Minwuia thermotolerans: one gene and its partner. The protein of the gene in region 2 interacts with the protein of the main gene of each other region in a pairwise test. Links are inferred from orthologs where the notes say so. Each region holds a gene or a part of one and is shown on either strand. Other genes may lie near its edges.

Region 1 (11,120 bases), on a different replicon or contig from region 2:
TTGCCGGGACTTGCGTGGGCAATGCCGAAATCGCCTGGCGCACGGAAGCGGGCACGAAACGCGCCGCATTCTGCTTCGACGGAGAGAGCCTGCTGCTGCAGACGGAAATGGCGGACATCGCGGCGGAGGAGACGACCTATCTCGACCGCGCCGCCGAGGCGGCGGGCGGCGACGGCGCCGTGGTCGCGCCCATGAACGGCCGCGTCCTGCGCCTGGCGGTGAAGGCCGGCGACAAGGTGACCCGCGGCCAGATCGTCGCCGTGCTGGAAGCCATGAAGATGGAGCACGAGATCACCGCGCCCGTCGCCGGTGAGGTCTCGGAGACCGCCGCCGCGGAAGGTCAGCAGGTCGCCACCAACGCGCTGCTGGTCCGCATCGAGGCGGGAAACTGAGGCGGACCGCGATGAAGGTGGCGCCGCCATTCCGGGACGCGGCCGTCCAGGCTGTCTTCGACTCCTATGCCGAGCCGGCGCGGGAAGGATTGCTGGCATTGCGCGGACTGATCTTCGAGACCGCAGCGGCGACGCCGGGCGTGGGCGCGGTGGAAGAGACCTTGAAATGGGGCCAGCCAGCCTATCTGACGCCGGAGACGAAGTCGGGCTCCACGCTCCGGCTCGCCCCGGACAAACAGGGCGGGTTCGCGATCTACGCCCACTGCCAGACCACGATCATCCCGGATTTCCGCGATCTCTTTCCCGAAGGCTTCGACTACGAGGGGAACCGCGCCATCCACTTCCGCGACGCGGATTCGCTGCCGCTGGAACGGCTGCGCCTTCTGATCTCCAGCGCCCTGACCTGGCGCCTGAGAAAGCGGAAACCGGCAGCCCGTCCTCAGCGGTGACGGCGGTCGTACTCCGCGACGCGGGCACGAAGTTCGGCCCGGACCAGCTCCGGCACCGGCTCCAGTATCTCGCCGGGCCGGTCATGACGCGGCATCGAGGCCATCAGCGCGCGGGTAAATGGCTGCGCGTCCTTCGAAAGCATCTGCGAGACCGGCCCCTGCTCGACCACCATCCCCTCATGCATCACGGTCACCCGGTCGCACATCCGCGCGACCACACTCAGATCATGCGTGACGAACAGCAGCGCCGACCGGCGGCTTTCGGTCATGTCGGCGATCAGACGGAGAATCTGCATCTGCGCCGTGACGTCGAGGGCCGCCGTCGGCTCGTCGGCGATGACGAGCTTGGGGCTGCAGGCAAAGGCGATGGCGATCAGCACGCGCTGCCGCGCGACCGCGGAAAGCTCATAGGGATAGCGTTCAGCCGCGTGTTCGGGCTCGCGGACGCCGACTTCCTCCAGCAGCTGCAGCGCCGCGCGCCGCGATTCGGTACGGCCGAACTTCAGGTTCTCGCGAAAGACATCGGCGACCTGGCGGCCGATCCGGCGCGAGGGCGTCAGCGCCATCAGCGGATCGCGCGGGATGGTGGCGATATGCCGACCCAGAAGCCGCCGCCTGGGCGAAGGGTGCATGTCCAGCAGATCGCTGTCGTCGAAGCGGATCCGGCCTCCGGCGATGCGCATGTCGTCCGGCAGCATGCCGAGGATGGCGCGGGTGACAGTGGTCCGGCCCGCGCCGCTCTCGCCAACCAGTCCATGGACCTCGCGCGCCGCCGCCGTCACGGAGACGCCACGGAGAACGTTGCCGCCGTCCTTGCGGCGGATACGGAGATCGCGGATGTCGAGAAGCGCGCTCATCACAGGCGCAGCCGCGCGTTCATGATGTCCCCTCCGCATCGATGACCGCCGCTGTCGCCTTCCGGTTCGGCGCTCCTGATCGGAACCCGAATCCGGCCGCGGCTACTTCTTCTCGACCGCTTCGATCTCGTTGCCCGCCTTCTTCCACGCGCCGAAACCGCCGCCGATATGGCAGACATTGGTCAGGCCCAGTTTCATCGCCGTGTCGGTCGCCAGAGCCGACCGCGCGCCGGCAGCGCAATAGAAGACGAACCTGTTGCCCGTCTGAAACACATCCTTGGTGTAGGGGCTGTCCTCGGCGATCCAGAACTCCAGCATGCCGCGGGGCGCGTGATAGGCGCCGGGGATCTTGCCGTCACGCCAGAGTTCGCGGACATCGCGGATATCGACGATGGTGACGCCATCCTTGCCCACCAGTTCCTTCGCGTCGTCGACGCTGATGGTTTCCACCCTGGCCATCGCGTCGTCGACCATCTGATTCACACCTGACGGCATTTCCGTGTTCTCCCCTGAATGTTGCGCTCAAACGGTACCATAAAGCCGGTCGCCCGCATCCCCCAGCCCGGGGACGATGTAGCCGACCTCGTTGAGACGGCTGTCGATGGCGGCGGTGACCACGGGAACGTCCGGATGGCGTTCGGCCATATGGGCCAGACCCTCCGGCGCGGCAAGCACGCAGACGAAGCGAATCTCGCGCACGCCGGCCGCGCGCAGCTGATCGATGGCGTCCGCCGCGGAGCCGCCGGTCGCCAGCATCGGATCCACCAGCAGCACCCGCGCCCGTCCGATGCCACGCGGCAGGTTGAGGTAATAGCGTTCGGGCTTCAGCGTCGCCTCGTCGCGGCGCAGGCCGATATGCCCGACCGGCGCGTCCGGCAGCAGGTCGGAGACGCCGTCGGCCAGCCCGTTGCCCGCCCTGAGGATAGAAACCACGGCCAGCGTACCTTGCGCGATCTCCGAAGCGTCCATCTCCGCCACCGGCGTCTCGATCCTGACCGCTGCGACCGGCAGATCACGCAGCGCCTCGTAGGCCAGCAGCGCACCCAGTTCCCGCAGCGTGCGGCGGAACAGCGACGGCGGCGTCGCCGCGCGGCGCAGCAGCGTCAGCTTGTGCTGCGCCACGGGATGGTCGACGACCGTAACGCCCGCCGCCGTCATGGCTGTTTCAAACCGTCCGGGTCACTTCGGCAGGCTGCCCTCGAGACCTTCGACATAGAAGTTCATGCCGAGCAGGTCCGCGTCGCTCGCCGTCTCGCCTTCCGCCAGCCAGACACTGCCGTCCTGACGGCGGATCGGGCCAGTGAAGGGATGGCGCTCGCCGGCGGCGATCTCGGCACGGGCCTTGTCCGCCAGCGCCTTGACGTCGCCGGGCATGGCGTCGTTGTAGGGCGCGAAGGCGACCATGCCGCTGCCGATGCCGCCCCAGGTGTCCTTCGCTTCCCAGGCGCCATCCAGCGCCGCCTTGACGCGCTCGATGTAATAGGGCGCCCAGTCGTCGATGATCGCCGTGAGCTGCGCGTTCGGGCCGAAGCGGGTCATGTCGGAGGCCTGACCGAAGGCGTATATGCCGTTCTGCTCAGCGATCTTCATCGCCGCGGGGCTGTCGGTGTGCTGCATCAGGATGTCGGCGCCCTGGTCGATCAGCGCCTTGGCCGCGTCGGCCTCCTTGCCCGGATCGAACCAGGTGTTGACCCAGACGACCTTGAACTGGATGTCGGGATTGACCGACTTCGCGGCCAGGTAGGCGGCGTTGATACCGCGCACGACCTCGGGGATCGGGAAGGAAGCGATGTAGCCGACGATGTTGCTCTCGGTCATCTCGCCGGCGATCAGGCCGATGACGTGCCGGCCCTCGTAGAAGCGCGCCGAATAGGTGGCCAGGTTCTCGGCCTGCTTGAAGCCGGTCGCGTGCTCGAACATCGTGTCGGGAAAGCGCTTCGCCACCTTCACGGTCGGGTTCATGAAACCGAAGGAGGTGGTGAAGATCAGGTCGTTGCCGCCCTGGGCGAGCTGGCGGATGACGCGCTCGGCATCGGGACCGTCGGCGACGCCTTCGACATAGGTCGTCTCAACCTTGTCGCCCAGCGCTTCCTCGATCGCCTTGCGGCCCTGATCATGCTCGTAGGACCAGCCCAGGTCACCGACCGGACAGCAATAGACGAATCCGATCTTCAGCTTCTCCGCCGCCGTCGCCGCGAAGGCGAATGATGCGGCCATGGCCGCCGCCAACAGCGGCGCCCCGATGCGCTTGAACATGTCGATGGGTCCTCCTGAACAGGGATGCAGGCTCCTTCTCCCTAACCGTCTGAGCGACCCGGTCAAGAAGAAGCGTAGAAGGTCCGGCCCAGGCTGCCCGGCGCGCGCAGCACCGCCGCCCCCCGCCCGCCGGAGATCAGCACCAGCACGACGATGGTGGCGAGATAGGGCAGCATCGAGAGATACTGGCTGGCGATGTCGACGCCGGCGCCCTGGACGTGAAGCTGGACGATGGTGACGCCGCCGAAGAGATAGGCGCCGAGCAGCGCCCGCCCGGGACGCCAGCTGGCGAAGACGACGATGGCCAGCGCGATCCAGCCCCGACCGGCGGTCATGTCTTCCGACCAGAGCGGCGTCCGCGCGACGGAGAGATAGGCGCCGCCGAGCCCCGCCATGGCGCCGCCGAAGGCGACCGCGGCCAGCCGCACCCGCACCACGGGGAAGCCGATGGCGTGGGCGGCGTGATGGTTCTCCCCCACCGCGCGCAGGATCATGCCGGCGCGGGTGGCGTAGAGGAACCAGGCCACCAGCGCGGTCAGCAGGATCGAGAGATAGAACATCGGTTCGTGGTGGAACAGCAGCGGCCCGAGAACCGGCAGCTCGCTCAGCACCGGCAGCCGGATGGCCTCCAGCGGCGGCACGGACAGGCCCGAATAGCCCTGCCCCATCAGCGCCGAGAGGCCGAGGCCGAAGATCGTCAGCGCCAGGCCGGTGGCGACCTGGTTGGCCAGCAGGATCTGGGTCATCAGCCCGAACAGCAGCCCCATCAGCGTGCCTGCGAAGGCCGCAAGGGCGATGCCGGCGAAATGGGAGCCGCTCTCGGCGGTCACGATGAAACCCGTCACCGCACCGACCACCATCATGCCCTCGACGCCCAGGTTCAGCACGCCCGCACGCTCGGCCACCAGTTCGCCCAGCGCCGCGAACAGCAGGGGCGTCGCCGCCAGCATCATGCCGACCAGGATGTCGACGGCGAGCTCCATCAGGGCGTCTCCACCACGTTGGCCCGGCGCGGCAGCCTGAGGCGGAAACGGAAGCCGGCCAGCAGGTCCATGCCCAGCAGGAAGAACAGCAGCATGCCCTGGAAGACGCGCGTGACCGCGGCGGGAAGCTGCATCTGGATCTGCGCCGCCTCGCCGCCGATATAGGTGACGGCGATGACGAAGCCGGCCAGCACGATCCCGATGGGGTTCAGGCGTCCGAGGAAGGCGACGATGATCGCCGTGAAGCCATAGCCCGCCGGCAGGGCCGGCACGAGCTGTTCGACCGGGCCTGCGGCCTCGAACATGCCGGCGAGGCCCGCCAGCCCGCCGGAGACCATCAGGCAGAACCAGATGATGCGCTTCTCCCGGAAGCCGGCGAAGCGGGCGGCGCGCGGTGACTGGCCCATCAGACGGATCTGGAAGCCGACCACATGCCGGCCGAGCAGGATCCAGCCCGTCGCCGCCGCAGCCAGCGCCACCAGGAAGCCGGCGTTGGCCCGGCCTTGCTCGAAAAGCTGGGGCATCAGGGCGCTGTCGTGGAAGATGCGGCTTTCGGGGAAGTTGAAGCCGTCGGGATCGCGCAGCGGGCCGGTGACCATGGCGCTCAGCAACAGGATGGCGACATAGGTCAGCATCAGGCTGACCAGTATCTCGTTGGTGCCGAAGCGGGTGCGCAGGAAGGCCGGCACGGCAGCCCAGGCCATGCCACCGGCGACGGCCGCAAGACTCATGAGCGGCAGCAGCCAGACGCCGGAGATGTCGTAGAACGCGAGCGCCACAGCGCCGCCGGTCAGCGCGCCGATGACGAACTGGCCCTCCGCGCCGATGTTCCAGACCCCGGCCCGGAAGCCGAGCGACAGTCCGACGCCGATCAGGATCAGCGGCGTGGCCTTCACGATCAGTTCCGAGAGGCTGTAGGCGTCCGAGAAGGGCGAGAGGAAGATGATTCCCACCGCCCGTACCGGGTCGACACCCATGATCGCGAACAGCGCCATGCCGGCAGCGACTGTCAGCAGAACAGCCAGCACCGGCGTCATCCAGACCACCGCCCGGGAAGGCTGCGGCCGTCGTTCCAGCCGGATCACGCGGCCTCCTCCAGACGTCCGCCCATCATCAGGCCGATGGTCTCGATATCCAGTTCGCCTGTCGGCCGCGGACGGCTCAGCCGGCCTTCCGAGAGCACCGCGAAGCGGTCGCTGATCGCCAGCAGTTCGTCCAGGTCCTGACTGATCACCAGCACGGCGGCGCCGGCGGCCGCCAGGCGGTCGAGCGCGGCGTGGATCTCGGCGGCCGAACCGGCATCGACGCCCCAGGTCGGCTGGGCGGCGATCAGCACGCCCGGCTCCTGCAGCACCTCGCGGCCGACCACGAACTTCTGCAGATTGCCGCCCGAGAGGCTGCCGGCCGGCGCGGAGGCGCCGGTGGCGGCAACGCGGAAGACCTCGATCACGCGTTTCGCGTAGCCGGCGGCGGAAAGGAAACTCAGGAAGCCTCGCCTTACCAGGCCCTGGCCGCCGCGGGCCGAAATGATCGCGTTCTCCGCCAGCGACATCTCGGACACGGCGCCGTGTCCGATGCGCTCCTCCGGCACGAAGGCCATGCCGCGGGCGCGGCGGCCGACCGGTCCACGCGTGCCCACGGGCTTGCCGTCCAGGACGATGGTCTCCCGCCTGGCGCTTGGCCGCTCCCCGATCAGTGCCTCCATCAACTCGGTCTGACCGTTCCCGGCGACACCCCCGATACCAAGGATCTCGCCTGCCCGCAGTTCGAAGGAGATACCGCGCAACGCTGTGCCGAACTCCGAGACCGCCGGCAGGGAGAGGTCGTCCACCTTCAGACGCACATCGCCCGGCGTCTGCTTCGCGCGGCGGGGCGGCGGCAGTTCCGCGCCGATCATCATGGCGGCGAGGCTCCGCGCGGTCTCCTTTCGCGGATCGCACCGCGCGACCACCTCGCCGCGGCGCAGCACCGTCGCCGCATCGCAGATGGCCCGGATCTCGTCCAGCTTGTGAGAGATGTAGAGCACCGAACAGCCGCGGTCCCTGAGACGCCGGAGAATGTCGAACAGCTTCTCCGCCTCCTGGGGCGTCAGCACCGACGTCGGCTCGTCCATGATCAGCAGACTGGGCGACTGCAGCAGGCAGCGGACGATCTCGACGCGCTGCTTCTCGCCGACCGAGAGGTCGTCGACGCGCCGCGTCGGATCCACCTTCAGGCCATATTCGGCGGACACGGCGCGGATGCGGTGTTCGAGGTCGTCGCCGATCGCGTCGGCCGGCAAGCCGAGGGCGATGTTCTCTTCCACCGTCATCGCGTCGAACAGCGAGAAGTGCTGGAAGACCATGCCGATACCGGCCGCGCGCGCGTCGGCCGGCTTCTGCGGACGATGCCTGCGGCCGTTGACGAACATCTGGCCCGCGTCGGGGCGCAGCACGCCGTAGATGATCTTGACCAGCGTCGACTTGCCGGCGCCATTCTCACCCAGCAGGGCGTGGATGCTGCCCCGCCCCACGGCGAGGCTGACGTCGCGGTTCGCCACCACGCCCGGGAAGGACCTGGCCACGCCGTTCAGTTCCAGCAGGGGGACGTCTTCCATCGATCTTCCCGTTACCGCGTGGGGACGGTTATTCCACCCGAGTCGCGGATCGCGCAAGCCATGCCGTACCGGGGCTTGTCCTCGACTGCCGCATGGGCCACCATGACACCCAGCAGCGGTTCCGCCGAATCCGAAGCGTTCGGCGGATGCAAAAGGGAACACGGTGCGGCGTACCCATCAGGGACCTAGACCGTGGCTGCCCCCGCAACTGTAAGCGTCGAGGACGCCCCGATACGCCACTGGGCCGCCAGCCCGGGAAGGCGGGGAAGGTCCGCCGAGGCGCGAGCCAGGAAACCTGCCGCCGCGAGAGAGCACGCCAACGGACCGCCGGAGGGGCGGTCGAGGGAGAGACACATGAAGTTCAAATCGCTCAACGCCGGCCTTGGCGCCCTGATACTTTCCATGCTGGCCGCCGCGCCGGCCCTGGCGCACCATCCGCTGGGCGGCGCCACGCCGGAGACCTTCTTCCAGGGCTTCCTGTCCGGCATCGGCCATCCGATGATCGGCTTCGACCATCTGGCCTTCATCGTCGCTGTCGGTCTTGCCGCTGCGTTCAGCGCCCGGCGCCTCCTGACGCCGCTGGCCTTCGTTGCGGCGACCGTCGCCGGCTGCCTGCTGCATGTCGCGGGCGTCATGCTGCCCCTGCCGGAGCTGCTGATCTCGGCGTCCGTCGTCGCGCTGGGCGCGGTGGTGTTGTCGGGCCGCACCATGGCGCCGGCGCTGCAGATCGGCTTCTTCGCCGTCGCCGGCCTGTTCCATGGCTTCGCCTACGGATCGGCCATCGTCGGCGCGGAGACGACGCCGCTTCTCGCCTATCTGGTCAGCTTCGGCCTGACCCAGTACGTCATCGCGCTGGGCGCCATGGCGCTGGTGACCGCGGTCTGGAAGGCGGCGGAGCCGAAAGCGCTGCAGCCCCGGCTGGCGGGCGCGGTGATCGCCGGCGTCGGCCTCACCTTCTTCCTGGAGAACGTCGAGGGCATGATCCTCGGCTGACCGGCGCGACGCCCGGTACCATCACGGAACATCGCCGCCGTCCGGCCCCGGGCCGGGCGGCCGCGCGACATTGGAGTCCCTGCCATGAGCAAGATCCCGGCGACCGTCGTCACCGGCTTTCTCGGCGCCGGCAAGACGACGCTGATCCGACACCTGCTGCAGAATGCGGGCGGCAAGCGCATCGCCCTGATCATCAACGAATTCGGCGACCTGGGCGTCGACGGCGAGGTGCTGAAGGGCTGCGGCGAGGAAACCTGCCGCGAGGAAGACGTGGTGGAACTGGCGAACGGCTGCATCTGCTGCACGGTCGCCGACGACTTCATCCCCACCATGACCGCCCTGCTGGAGCGCGAGATCCGGCCCGACCACATCGTCATCGAGACTTCCGGCCTCGCCCTGCCCCAGCCCCTGGTGAAGGCGTTCAACTGGCCCGACATCCGCACGCGGGTCACGGTCGACGGCGTGGTCACCGTGGTCGACGGCGCGGCGGTGGCCGAAGGCCGCTTCGCGCACGACGAGGCGGCGCTGGACCGCCAGCGGCTGTCCGACGAGATGCTGGACCACGAAACGCCGCTTTCGGAGCTGTTCGAGGATCAGCTCGGCTGCGCCGATATCGTCGTGATCAACAAGACCGACCTGCTGGGCGAAGGCGGCCTCGAGAAGGTCATGGCGGAACTCCGGCACGACATCCGCCCGGGCGTGCAGGTGATCCGCTCCAGCCACGGCGCCGTGGCGCCTGCGGCGCTGCTCGGTCTCGGCATCGGCGCGGAGGACGATATCGCCAACCGTCCCACCCATCACGAACGGGAAGGCGCCGAGGATCACGACCATGACGAGTTCGACAGCTTCGCCGTCGAACTGCCGGAGATCGGCGATCCGAAGGCGTTTGCAATGCAGGTCGCCCAGGTCATCCGCGCGCACGACATCCTCAGACTGAAGGGCTTCGCATCCGTTGCCGGCAAGCCAATGCGGCTGGTCGTGCAGGCCGTGGGCCCACGCATCGACAGCTATTTCGACCGCCCCTGGCGCGCGGGCGAACCCCGGGGGACGAGACTGGTCGTGATCGGCGAGACCGGCTTCGACCGCGCCGCGATCGAGGCCGACCTCCGCCGCGTCTACGACCGCGCGGCGTAGGAACCGGCCTGCCGGTCGCCATGGCTTGATATCCTCGGGCCTGCCCCAGGAATCCGGTTGAACCGCCCGCGCCCGGCCTCCTGGATCCGGTCCAGGGGCGCCACCACATTCATCGGAAGGGTCTGATGCATCTCCTCCAGGCGCAGCCCGGACAGATCGACGACGGGACGGAAGCGGTCGACCTGGCCCAGAGCCCGGCCGATGTCGTCTTCCTGACCGCGGCAGACACGGAGATCGCGGCGCTGGCCGCGGCGCGGCGGGAGCTTGGACCGGAAGCGCCGGCTTTGCGTCTCGCCAACCTGATGTTCCTGAAGCATCCCATGTCGGTGGACCAGTATGTCGAGAACACCGTCGCCGGCGCGCGGCTGGTGGTCGGGCGTTTCCTGGGCGGCGTCGGCTACTGGTCCTACTGCATCGAGGAGATCGCCAACGCCTGCCGGGAGAAGGGAATCGCGTTCGCCGCCCTGCCCGGCGACGAGAAGCCCGACGCCGACCTGAAGGCGGTTTCGACGCTCAATGGCGAGCGCTACGAGGACTTGCACCGCTATCTCTCAGAGGGCGGCCCGGCCAACTACCGCCACTGGCTGGCGCTCTGCCGCACGCTGCTGGAAGGCGGCGAGGCCCCGCCCCCGCCGAAGCGACTCATGCGCGCCGGGCTCTACTGGCCCGGCCGGGAAGCGCCCTCGCTCGCCGAGGTGCAGACCGGACGCGCCCGGCCGGCGGCCATGGTCGTCTTCTACCGCGCACTGTTGCAGGGCGGCTCGACGGAACCTGTCGACGCGCTGATCGGGGCGCTGGAAGAAGCCGGGCTGCAGCCCGTGCCAGTCTTCGTCGCCAGCTTGAAGGAAGAGCTCTCGGCGGATGTGCTGCGCGGGATCATGGCCGAGGCGCGCCCCGACATCGTCCTCAACCTGACCGCCTTCGCCGTCGGCAAGCCGGGCGAGGCGGACGGCTCGGCCGAGATCCTGAACACCGTACTGGAATCGGAGGACACGCCGGTGCTGCAGGTCGTCATGGCCTCCAGTTCCGAGGCGGCCTGGGCCGAATCCATGCAGGGCCTGGGACCGCGCGACATCGCCATGCACGTCGCCCTGCCGGAAGTGGACGGCCGGGTGCTCAGCCGGGCGATCTCCTTCAAGGCCGAGGCGGCGTTCGACGAGGACGTCCAGTGCGCCATCGTCACGCCGAAGCCCCGCGCCGACCGGGTCCGGTTCGTCGCCGAACTGGCGCGCAACTGGACGACGCTGCGCCGCAAGCCCGCTGCCGAACGCAAGGTCGCGCTGGTGCTCGCCAACTACCCCAACCGCGACGGACGGCTCGCCAACGGCGTCGGTCTGGACACGCCCGCCAGCACGGTTGGCGTGCTGAGCGCGCTGCGGGACGCCGGGTACCGCATCGAGGGGGCGCCTGAGGCAAGCAAGGTGCTGATGGACCGGATCATGGCCGGTCCGACCAACTGG
Region 2 (11,121 bases):
CGTCCCGCCGCGCGGGCACACCGACGGCGCGCAGCCGCTTCACCTATTACCCGCCGCTCAGCCATATCGTCGCCGACGCCTGTCCCAGCGCCGCGCGGGACTTCACCATGACGGCGGAGATCACTTATCCCGAGGCGGGCGGCGACGGCGCGCTGATCGCCCGCGGCACCATCAATTCCGGCTATGTCCTGTTCGTCCAGGGCGGGCGTGTGGTCTTCGACTACAACTGTTTCCGCGATCACAGCCGGATCGAGGCCGCCGAACCGCTTGCGCCCGGCGATCATGTGGTCGAGGTTGCGGTGACGCGCACCGGCGACCACGCGGCCGAGGCGGTTCTCCGCATCGACGGGGCCGAAGCGGGGCGGGCGGCGATCCCGCTGCTGGTCCGGATCCTGTCGTCGACGGGCATGGATTTCGGGCGCTCCATGGCGCCGGTCACCGACGACTACCGCGCGCCCTTCGAGTATCCGGGACGGATCGCGCGGGTGATCTTCGACCTGCCGAAGCCCATGACAGGCAAGGACCGCGCGGCGGAAGCCAGCGCCGAGGCGCGTGCGGCCATGACGAGGCAATAGGAGGCGACGGATGATGCGGACACTTGAAACGCTGGTCGAGGGGCTGAAGTTCGGCGAGGGCCCGCGCTGGCGCGACGGCTGGCTCTGGTATTCGGACTTCTACGCCCATCACGTGCGACGGGTGAACCTGCAGGGCCGGGTGGCGGAGGTGGTCGACGTCGCCAACCAGCCCTCCGGCCTCGGCTTCATGCCGGACGGTTCGTGCCTGATCGTCTCCATGCTCGACCGCCGGCTGCTGCGGCTGAAGGACGGCAAGCTGACCGAGCACGCCGACCTGTCGGACAGGGTCGACGCGCCTTGCAACGACATGGTCGTCGACGCCATGGGCCGGGCCTATGTCGGCAATTTCGGCTTCGAACGCCACAAGGGCCAGTCGCCGAAGACCACCAGCATGTGGCGCGTGGACCCGGACGGCTCGATCCACGAGGCGGCGGGTGACCTCATGTTTCCCAACGGCACGGTGATCACGCCCGACGGCGGCACGCTGATCGTGGGAGAGACCTTCGCCAGCCGCCTGACCGCCTTCGACGTGGCGGAAGACGGTGCGCTGTCGAACCGCCGCGTCTGGGCGGAGATGGCGGGCGGCGTGCCCGACGGAATCTGCCTGGACGAGGAGGGCGCCATCTGGGTCGCGGATCCGCGCGGGTGTCGCGTGCAGCGCATCCTGGAGGGCGGCCGGGTGGCCGAGGAAATCGCGCTGGAAGGCCGTGGCGCCTATGCCTGCATGCTGGGCGGGCCGGAGAAGCGGCATCTGTTCGTCATCACCAACGAGGACAGCGGTCCCGGTGTCGCCGAGCGCACGGCGGGCCGCGTCGAGGTCACGGAAGTCGACATTCCCGGCGCCGGGCTGCCCTGAAGCCGGGCTTTGTTCAGCCGTCGCCGAGCGGGTAGCGGGCCAGTTCCACGAAAGGGCCGGGCGGGTCGCGCTCCACGGCGATGCTGATGGCGTCGATCACCACATCCTGCGCGAGCGCCGGGGCGAACCAGCGGTCTGCGGCCGCCCGCCAGGCGCTGCGCTCCGCCTCCGGCACCGGGGCCGAGAGCGTCATGTGGAAGCGAAATTCGTCGCACACATAAGGATAGCCCCAGCGCTCCAGAAGCTGACGCTGGCGGTCGTCCAGGCCCCTGGCGCGGCGTTCGAATTCCTCGCCCGGCATCGGCGCCCGAAAGGGTTCGAGGCCCCGGACGACGCCGAAGGCCCAGTCCTTGAGCGCCCGCATGTGTTCGGGATCGGCGCTGTCCGGCGTCAGGGCCAGGAAAGCCCCGATCCATTTCGGCGACAGGGGGCCCAGGTCGAAGGGCCGGACGCGGGCGGCGTATTCGGCGACCGCCGCGCGGAAGGGCCGTTCGGAGACCCCCGGCGTCAGGCGCATCGGCGCTTTCAGCGTGGCGTGGAAACCATAGCGCCGGGCCGATTCCGTCTTCTCGGCGAAGGTGGCCGGGTCGATCCCGCCGGGGCGGTGCTGCTCGACCGCCTCGCCGGTCACCGCGTTCCGGCCCAGCCAGGATGCGCCGCGGCGGGCAAGCATGCTGCCGTGCTCCGGCACGAAGTAGATCGCATAGCGGGCCCCGTTCGTCATCATGCGGCGCCCGCGCCGGCGCGCGCGGCGACCGCGAAGCTTCGGTCGGCGACCTGCGTCCGCGCGTCCGCATCGTGGAAGATGCCGACCACTGCCGCGCCTGCGGATTTCGCCTCCTCGATCAGTTCCAGCACGGTCGCGCGGTTGGCGGCGTCCAGCGACGCCGTCGGCTCGTCCAGCAGCATGACCGGAAAGCGCGCGATGAAACCGCGGGCGACATTGATGCGCTGCTGCTCGCCGCCCGAGAAGGTCGCCGGCGGCAGCGACCAGAGCCGCTCCGGCACACGCAGCCGTTCCAGCAATTGCCGGGCTCGGTCCAGCGCTTCGTCACGCCCCACGCCGCGCGCCATGGCCGGCTCGGCGACGATCTCCAGCGTCGGCACGCGCGGGATGACGCGCAGGAACTGGCTGACATAACCCAGGGTGCGCCGGCGAACCTCGGTGATCGTCCAGGGATCGGCCTTCGCCAGATCGACCCACGCGTCGCCATGACGGACGCGGATGGCGCCTTCGTCGCAGCGGTAGTTGCCGTAGATCATCCGCATCAGCGTGCTCTTGCCGCTGCCGGAATCGCCGGCAAGGGCGACGCACTCGCCGGCGCTCACGGACAGGGAAACATTTTCCAGAACAGCGAGTTCGATCCCACCCTGCAAGTGGAGCGTGAAGCTCTTGGCGACGTTCTCGACCCGGAGCATGTCGTTCATGGGATCGGCCTCAGGGCTGCAGGACGGAGCTGACGAGCAGCTGCGTGTAGGGATGCTGCGGGTCGTCGAGCACCTGATCGGTCAGACCCTGCTCGACGATCTCGCCCTGGCGCATGACCATGAGCTGCTGGCAGAGCAGCCGGGCCACGGCGAGGTCGTGGGTCACCACGATGGCCGACAGGGCGAGCTCCGCCACCAGGCCGCGCAGCAGGTCGAGCAGCCGCGCCTGCACCGAGACGTCGAGTCCGCCCGTCGGCTCGTCCATGAACACCAGCCGCGGGTGGGTGACCAGATTGCGCGCGATCTGCACGCGCTGCTGCATGCCGCCGGAAAAGGTGTCAGGCCGGTCGTCGATGCGGTCCGCCGACACTTCCACGCGGTCGAGCCAGTCGATCGCCGCGCTGCGGATATTGCCGTAGTGACGCTGCCCGACGGCCATCAGCCGCTCGCCCACATTGGCGCCGGCGCTGACGCCCATGCGCAGCCCGTCGCGCGGGTTCTGGTGGACGAAGCCCCAGTCCGTCCGCATCAGAAGCCGCCGTTCGGGCTCGGAAAGGCCGAATACGTTGCGGGTCTCGCCGTCGTTCATGCGGTATAGCACTTCCCCGGCGTTCGGCTCCATGAGGGCGGAGATACAGCGCAGCAGGGTCGTCTTGCCCGAGCCGGATTCGCCGACCACGCCCAGCACCTCGCCGGGACGGATCGAGAAGGAGACGTTGCGGCAGGCCTCGATGCGGCCGAAACGCTTGGAGACGCCGCGCGCCTCGAGCAGGGGCGGAACCGCCGTCATGCCGCGTCCTCCGGTTTCTCGCCGCGCCGCGCGGCGCAATAGTCGGTGTCGGAGCAGACGAACATCCGCCCGCCCCGGTCGTCGGTGACGATCTCGTCCAGGAAGCTTTCGGCCGCACCGCAGATCGCGCAGGCCTCGTCCCAGGTCTGCACCTCGAAGGGATGATCCTCGAAATCCAGGCTGGCGACCCTGGTGAAGGGCGGGATGGCGTAGATGCGTTGTTCCCGCCCCGCGCCGAAGAGCTGCAGACAGCGCATGTTGTCCAACTTCGGATTGTCGAACTTCGGGATCGGCGAGGGATCGGTGACGTAGCGCCCGCTCACCTTGACCGGATAGGCGTAGGTGGTGGCGATGTGGCCGTGGCGGGCGATGTCCTCGTAGAGCTTGACGTGCATCAGGCCGTATTCGGACAGCGCGTGCATCTTCCGCGTCTCGGTCTCTCGCGGCTCCAGGAAGCGCAGGGGCTCCGGAATCGGCACCTGGTAGACCAGGATCTGGTCCTCCGTGAGCGGCTTCTCCGGAATGCGGTGGCGGGTCTGGACGATCGTCGCCTCGGCGGTGCGCTCGGTGGTCTCCACACCCGTGGTGCGGCGGAAGAAGCGGCGGATGCTGACGGCGTTGGTGGTGTCGTCGGAGCCCTGGTCGATCACCTTCAGCCGGTCCTCCCGGCCGATCACGGCGGCGGTCACCTGGATGCCGCCGGTGCCCCAGCCATAGGGCATCGGCATCTCCCGGCTGGCGAAGGGGACCTGATAGCCGGGAATGGCCACCGCCTTCAGCAGCGCGCGGCGGATCATCCGCTTCGTCTGCTCGTCCAGATAGGCGAAATTGTAGGCGGGATCCCAGCGGCCCGGCGTTTCCGTCCACTTGCTCATCGCGTCACTCCGCGGCCATGGACTGATCGCTGGCGCCGGCCGCATGCCGCCCGGCGTGCTCCCTGCGCAGCTTGCGGACCAGCTCCAGTTCGGACTGGAAGTCGACATAGTGAGGCAGCTTCAGGTGCTCGACGAAGCCGGTCGCCTGCACGTTGTCGCAATGGCCCAGGACGAATTCCTCGTCCTGGGCCGGCGCCGTGACTTCCTCGCCGAAGTCGCTGGCCCGCAAGGCGCGATCCACCAGCGCCATGGCCATGGCCTTGCGCTCGCAGAAACCGAAAGTAAGGCCGTAGCCCTGTGTGAACTGGGGCGGGGCGGTCTCGGACCCCGAGAACTGGGTGATCATCTGGCACTCGGTGACGTCGATCTCGCCGATCTCGATCGCGAAGCCGAGCTCGGGCGGCGCGAACTCGACCGCGACGGCGCCATGGCGGATCTCGCCGGCGAAAGGATGGCTGCGGGCATAGCCGCGCTGGGTGGAGTAGCCGAGCGCCAGCAGATAGCCCTCGTCGCCGCGGGCGAGGCGCTGCAGGCGCGCGTCGCGGCCGGCCGGGAACTCCAGAGGCGTGCGCGTGATGTCGGCGGGTTCGGTCTCTGCGCCGGCCGGCTTCTCGGCCTCGATCAGCCCCTCGCGGTCCAGCAGGTTGACCACGCGGGGCGCGGCGGCTTCCTCGGCTTCGGCCTCGGCGGCGACTGCGCTCTCGCCGTCGTCGTCCACGTCGATCAGGCGGTGAGTGTAGTCGAAGGTCGGCCCCAGCACCTGACCGCCCGGCAGGTCCTTGAAGGTCGACGAGATGCGCCGCTTGACCTGCATCGCCGCGGTATCGATCGGCTCGGCCTCGCCGAAGCGGGGCAGGGTGGTGCGATAGGCCCGCAACAGGAAGATCGCCTCGATCTGGTCGCCCCGGGCCTGGCGGATGGCGAGCGCGGCCAGCTTCCGGTCGTGGAGCGAGCCCTCGGTCATCACGCGGTCGACGGCGAGACGGAGCTGCTGGTCGATCTGTTCCGGCGTGATGCGCGGCAATTCCCGGTCGCCGCGGCGCTCCTCGTCCAGCCAGTCGTGCGCGTTCTCGATGGCCTTCTCGCCACCCTTGACGGCGACATACATGCGATCACTCCTCCAGCCGGGTGGAACGGGGGATGGCGGCGATACGGCCGGGCGCGGTGAAGACCGCGTCGAGGCCCAGCGGGAACAGCGCCGCGTTGCGGCGGATCGCCGTCTCCAGCGCCGGGTGCGCGGGCTCGATGCCGAGGCGCGCCGTGGTCTCGATACCGGGCCCGGCAAGGCTCCAGCCGGCGTCGTCCGTCAGGTCGGCGCAGGGCAGGATCAGCGTCGTCGAACGGTCGGGATAGTCCGGCGCGCCGATCGCGAAGCGGTCGATGAAGGCTGCGTCCACCGCGCCGTCGATCACGGCGAATGCGGCCTTCGCCGGTTCCGTGGTGAGCGCGATGCCCGCGTGAAAGGCGAGGTGGCGCGTCAGCGTGTCGCCGCGCAGGCTCTCGGGCAGCCAGACCGCCGTGGTGTTGTCCGCCAGCGACAGCAGGATCGCCAGCGGCTCCGCGGCAAGTCCGCCGACTGCGGCGCATGTCCCGGGCAGGTCGACGATCCGGCCGGGACGCGCCAGCGCATCGAGAACCGCGCGGAAGACCCGTTGGGAATCGAAGACCGGATCGGCGAGGCCGGCATGGAGTTCGCCCTGAAGGCTCATTCGTCCTCTCCGCGCACCATGGTGAAGAACTCGACCCTTGTCGCCGCCGCCTTGCGGGCCTGCAGCCGCCGGCGTTCGGCCTCGGCCCGCTCCAGCGGCGCGACGATGGCCGCTTCGATCTTCGCCGCGGCATCGCCCTGCATCAGCCCGTCGCAGAGCGCGGCGAGACGCGCGTGCTCCTTGCTCCGGCCCGCGACCCAGGACTGGCCGACCGCGCCGTCCGCCAGCCGTACGGCGCAGCGCGTGACGGTCATCTCGCCCAGGTTGAACGCCTGGCCGGATCCGCCGGCCCGGCCGCGGGTCATCACCATGCCGATCTCCGGCGCGCGCACCGTCTCATGCGCCGGTTCGCCGGCGCGCGTGGCCGCCTGCCAGAGTTCCGCCAGATGCGCCGGGTCGGCCTTCGCCAGTACGCCCATCCAGCGCCGCCGGTCCCGCTGTCCTGATGTGAGTTCCGCGGAGTCCGTCATCGCGCCGTCCCGAAAACCGAACAATCTGAAGATTTGTCTAGATGTCTAGACAACTATCGAATATCTACCAATCTGCACGATGCAGTTCAACAGGGATTCGACGACGTCTTGATGACATTCGAGATCGAACGCGGCGGGGCTTCCCCCGTCTGGGCGCAGATCGCCGAGCAGATCGCCGTCCGCATCCAGGGAGGCGGTCTGAAGCCGGGCGAACGTCTGCCGACCGAGGCTGCGCTTTCGCGCGGCGCGGGGGTGAACCGTCACACCGTGCGCCGCGCTCTGGCGGCGCTGGACGATGCGGGCCTGATCCGCTCCGAGCAGGGGCGGGGCAGCTTCGTGCGCGAGCACGTGCGCGACTATGCCGTGGGTCCGCGGACGCGGTTCTCCGAGAGTCTGTCCGGGCCCGAGGCCGAGCGCTCAAGGCGCCTGCTATCGGCCGGGAAGGTCGCCGCCGACACCGCCGCCGCAGCCGCGCTCGGGTTGCGCCGCGGCGCCCGGCTGTGGGCGATCCGGACGGTCTCGTTGGTCGACGGCCGGCCGCTCAGCCTGACGACCCACAGTTTCCCGGCGGCGCGCTTTCCCGACATCGCGCAGCGCTTCGAGGCGACGCTGTCGGTCTCCCGCGCGCTCGCCGAGTGCGGGCTGGGCGATTACCGCCGGGCAGTGACCCGGATTCAGGCGGTGTTGCCGACGGCTGCCGAGGCCGAGACGCTGGAGCTGCCGCGCAGCCGCCCGCTGCTGCGCACCGAAAGCGTCAACGTCGACGCCGACGGCGCGCCGGTCGAATACGGCGTTGCGCTGTTCGCCGCCGACCGGGTTCAGTTCGTGGTGGGCGAGGATCCGGTCGCCGGCGGTTGAGCCCGCCCTTGCTTTCGCGGCCTCAGGCCCGACCTCTGGTTTCAGGGCCCATCGAACCGGCAAGGGAGCGGCGATCCAGCGATGAACGTGAACGAGATCGAGATCGGGCGGAACCCGCCCTGGGACGTCAACGTCATCATCGAAATCCCCATCGGCGGCGAACCGGTGAAGTACGAGGTGGACAAGAAGTCCGGCGCGCTGTTCGTCGACCGCTTCCTGCACACGGCGATGTACTACCCGTGCAATTACGGCTTCATCCCGCATACGCTGGCCGATGACGGCGACCCGCTGGATATCATGGTCGCGGGCCGGCCGGCGGTGATTCCCGGCGCGGTGGTGCGCGCGCGGCCCGTCGGCGCGCTGGTGCTGGAGGACGAGGCCGGCATGGACGAGAAGATCCTGTCCGTGCCCGTCAACGAACTGCATCCGTATTACGCCGGCGTGTCGTCCTACAGCGACCTGCCGCAGCTTCTTCTCGACCAGATCCGTCACTTCTTCGAGCACTACAAGGATCTGGAGCCGCGCAAGTGGGTCAAGGTCCATGGCTGGGTCGACGCGGAGGACGCCGCCGCGATCATCGACAAGGCGATCGGGGCCGGCCCCTGATCCCTGCTGGTTCATTCGTGTGCGGGCAGCGAGTATGCATGAATTTTGGGCGACGTCCTGTCGTCATGCCCAAAATAAAGGCGAGTTACAGCGATGCCCGATTTTCAGTCATATTCGTCTAACATATTGTAAATAAATCACTAATCTCGCCTTCGCGAGCGCAACAACGACTGGCACATCTCTTGGACTAGGGAGAGCGTTAGCCCAATCGCTCACAGGAGGTGGATTCGACGATGTTGAAATTTGGGAGGGTGAAAGCCCTGGCAGCCGCGAGCGCAATGGCGCTTGGCCTGGTATCAGGCGCGGCCCAGGCTGAGGAGACGATCAAGGTCGGCGTGCTGCATTCGCTGTCCGGCACCATGGCCATCAGCGAGACGACCCTTAAGGACGTCATGCTGATGCTGATCGAGGACCAGAACAAGAAGGGCGGCCTGCTCGGCAAGCAGCTCGAGGCGGTCGTTGTCGACCCGGCCTCCAACTGGCCGCTGTTCGCCGAGAAGGCGCGCGAGCTGATCGAGGTCGAGAAGGCCAACGTGGTCTTCGGCTGCTGGACCAGCGTGTCGCGCAAGTCCGTGCTGCCGGTCTTCGAGGAACTGAACAGCCTGCTGTTCTACCCCGTCCAGTATGAGGGCGAGGAGAGCTCGAAGAACGTGTTCTACACCGGCGCCGCGCCGAACCAGCAGGCGATCCCGGCGGTCGAGTACCTGATGAACGTGGAAGGCGTCGAGCGCTGGGTTCTGGCCGGCACCGACTATGTCTATCCGCGCACGACCAACAAGATCCTCGAGGCCTTCCTCAAGGCCAGGGGCGTTGCGCCCGAGGACATCATGATCAACTACACGCCGTTCGGTCACGCCGACTGGCAGACGATCGTGGCGGACATCAAGAACTTCGGTTCCGCGGGCAAGAAGACCGCCGTGGTCTCCACCATCAACGGCGACGCCAACGTGCCGTTCTACAAGGAGCTCGGCAACCAGGGCATCGCCGCCCAGGACATCCCGGTCGTCGCCTTCTCGGTCGGCGAGGAAGAGCTGGCGGGCATCGACACCGGCCCGCTGGTCGGTCACCTGGCCGCCTGGAATTACTTCATGAGCGTCGACACGCCGCAGAACGACAGCTTCATCGGCAAGTGGCACGCCTTCATCGGCAACGAGGACCGCGTCACCAACGATCCGATGGAAGCCCACTACATCGGCTTCCAGATGTGGGTGCAGGCCGTCCAGCAGGCCGGCACCACCGACGTCGATGCGGTGCGCCAGGCCATGTACGGCCAGGAGGTTCCGAACCTCACCGGCGGCGTCGCGGTGATGAACACCAATCATCACCTGTCGAAGCCGGTGCTGATCGGCGAGATCCAGGATGACGGCCAGTTCCAGACCGTCTGGTCGACCGAAGGCGTGGTCAAGGGCGATGCCTGGTCGGACTTCATCCCGGAGAGCTCCAAGCTGACCGCCAACTGGACCTATCCCTGGGTCTGCGGCGGCTGCGAGAAGCCGAAATACGGCTCGGGTTCCTGACCTGAGAGGCGCCGCCTTCATGGCGGCGTGACGAACGGGCAGGCGGCGGCCTGCGCTCCCCGAGCGACGGCCGCCGCCGGTCCCCGACCGACCGAGACGAGTTCCAGACCCCCAGACAACGAAGCGAGATCGGCTGATGATGGCCCGCTTTCTCGCCCTGCTGTTCGCTCTCTGCCTCTGCCTGCCAGCGATCGAGGCGCGCGCGGACGACCTGACAGGGCTGATCGAACAACTGAACACCGACGACTACGCCGAGAAGGAGGCGATCGTCGCGAAGATCGCCGCCACCGGCGACGCCCGGGCCGCCGGCGCGCTCACCGCCTTCCGCGACGGCGATCTCTATTCCCGCAAGTCCGACGGCAAGGTCTTCATCGCCCGCAAGGCCGAAAGCGGCCGCGATCTGCTGGATCCGATCACCGGCGAATTCGTCGAGAATGTCGGTAGCCGCGACGCCCGCCGCATCGGCGTCAACAACAACCTGCGGCGCGCCATCGACAGCGCGCTTGGCGCGCTGACGCTGCTGGCCAAGGACCCGAAGGTTCGCCGCGCCGCCGCGGCGTCGCTGTTCGGCAGTCCCGATCCGGAGGCGATCGCCAGTCTGGACCAGGCGATCGCCAACGAGCGTGACGAGGCCATACTCGAGGCGATGATGCAGGCCCGCGCCGCTTCGGTGCTTCGTTCCGACCTCGACACGGCGACCAAGGTCGAGGCTGTGCGCATTCTCGCCGAGAAGGGCGGCCGCGACGTGATGTCGATGCTCAAGCGGCTTCCGGCCGACGCGCCGCCGGAACTGCGTCAGGCGGCCGTCGCCGCGATCGGCGATATCAAGGACCGGCTGGCGCTCTGGGCGACGGCGCAGAACATCTACTACGGCATCAGCCTGGGTTCGGTGCTGTTGATGGCGGCCATCGGTCTGGCCATCACCTTCGGCGTCATGGGCGTGATCAACATGGCCCATGGCGAGATGGTGATGCTGGGCGCCTATACGACATTCGTCGTCCAGGAAGTCATCCGCAATCATGCGCCGGGGCTGTTCGACGGCAGCCTGGCGCTCGCCATTCCGCTCGCCTTCCTCGTCTCCGGCGCCGTGGGCGTCGCCATCGAACGCGGCATCATCCGCTATCTCTACGGCCGGCCGCTGGAGACCCTTCTGGCCACCTGGGGCGTCAGCCTGGTGCTGCAGCAGGCGGTCCGGACCATCTTCGGCCCCACAAATCAGGAAGTCGGCAATCCGTCCTTCATGTCCGGCGCGGTCGAGATCGGCGCCATGACGATGACCTACAACCGCATCTGGATCATCTGCTTCGCCTTCGTGGTGCTGGCAGCGCTGATGCTGGTGCTGCGCGGGACGCCGCTGGGCCTGCAGATGCGCGCGGTGACGCAGAACCGCCGCATGGCCGGCGCCATGGGCATCCGCACCGACTGGGTCGACGCCAT

Evidence for each region.
Region 1: the proteins of phnG (region 2) and CWC60_RS23025 interact in binary tests that used the Escherichia coli proteins (3 or more experiments, as listed by UniProt). The link is inferred for Minwuia thermotolerans from one-to-one orthologs.

The regions. Positions count from the first base shown.
Region 1 is NZ_PIGG01000081.1:152,766-163,885, reverse strand. What follows is about bases 5,277-8,100. They hold CWC60_RS23025 (ABC transporter ATP-binding protein), read right to left. Parts: upstream 7,534-8,100; coding sequence 6,019-7,533; downstream 5,277-6,018. Other genes in these bases: CWC60_RS23020 (HupE/UreJ family protein), read left to right, coding at 7,888-8,100; CWC60_RS23030 (ABC transporter permease), read right to left, coding at 5,277-6,022. In the rest of the region: CWC60_RS23065 (acetyl/propionyl/methylcrotonyl-CoA carboxylase subunit alpha), read left to right, coding at 1-392; CWC60_RS23060 (DUF1801 domain-containing protein), read left to right, coding at 404-841; CWC60_RS23055 (ABC transporter ATP-binding protein), read right to left, coding at 832-1,698; CWC60_RS23050 (rhodanese-like domain-containing protein), read right to left, coding at 1,801-2,193; upp (uracil phosphoribosyltransferase), read right to left, coding at 2,221-2,856; CWC60_RS23040 (BMP family ABC transporter substrate-binding protein), read right to left, coding at 2,878-3,954; CWC60_RS23035 (ABC transporter permease), read right to left, coding at 4,017-4,937; more of CWC60_RS23030, read right to left, coding at 4,937-5,276; more of CWC60_RS23020, read left to right, coding at 8,101-8,526; cobalamin biosynthesis protein CobW, read left to right, coding at 8,611-9,660; cobaltochelatase subunit CobN, read left to right, coding at 9,786-11,120. UniProt on the Escherichia coli protein: Part of the ABC transporter complex RbsABC involved in ribose import. Responsible for energy coupling to the transport system.
Region 2 is NZ_PIGG01000065.1:90,497-101,617, forward strand. The notes cover bases 4,967-7,791. They hold phnG (phosphonate C-P lyase system protein PhnG), read right to left. Parts: upstream 6,704-7,791; coding sequence 6,230-6,703; downstream 4,967-6,229. Other genes in these bases: CWC60_RS18720 (carbon-phosphorus lyase complex subunit), read right to left, coding at 4,967-5,632; phnH (phosphonate C-P lyase system protein PhnH), read right to left, coding at 5,637-6,233; phnF (phosphonate metabolism transcriptional regulator PhnF), read left to right, coding at 6,815-7,561; ppa (inorganic diphosphatase), read left to right, coding at 7,643-7,791. Also shown: CWC60_RS18690 (arylsulfatase), read left to right, coding at 1-575; CWC60_RS18695 (SMP-30/gluconolactonase/LRE family protein), read left to right, coding at 586-1,431; CWC60_RS18700 (DUF1045 domain-containing protein), read right to left, coding at 1,445-2,155; phosphonate C-P lyase system protein PhnL, read right to left, coding at 2,155-2,859; phosphonate C-P lyase system protein PhnK, read right to left, coding at 2,870-3,649; CWC60_RS18715 (alpha-D-ribose 1-methylphosphonate 5-phosphate C-P-lyase PhnJ), read right to left, coding at 3,646-4,524; more of CWC60_RS18720, read right to left, coding at 4,529-4,966; more of ppa, read left to right, coding at 7,792-8,167; urtA (urea ABC transporter substrate-binding protein), read left to right, coding at 8,401-9,684; urea ABC transporter permease subunit UrtB, read left to right, coding at 9,824-11,121. UniProt on the Escherichia coli protein: Together with PhnH, PhnI and PhnL is required for the transfer of the ribose triphosphate moiety from ATP to methyl phosphonate.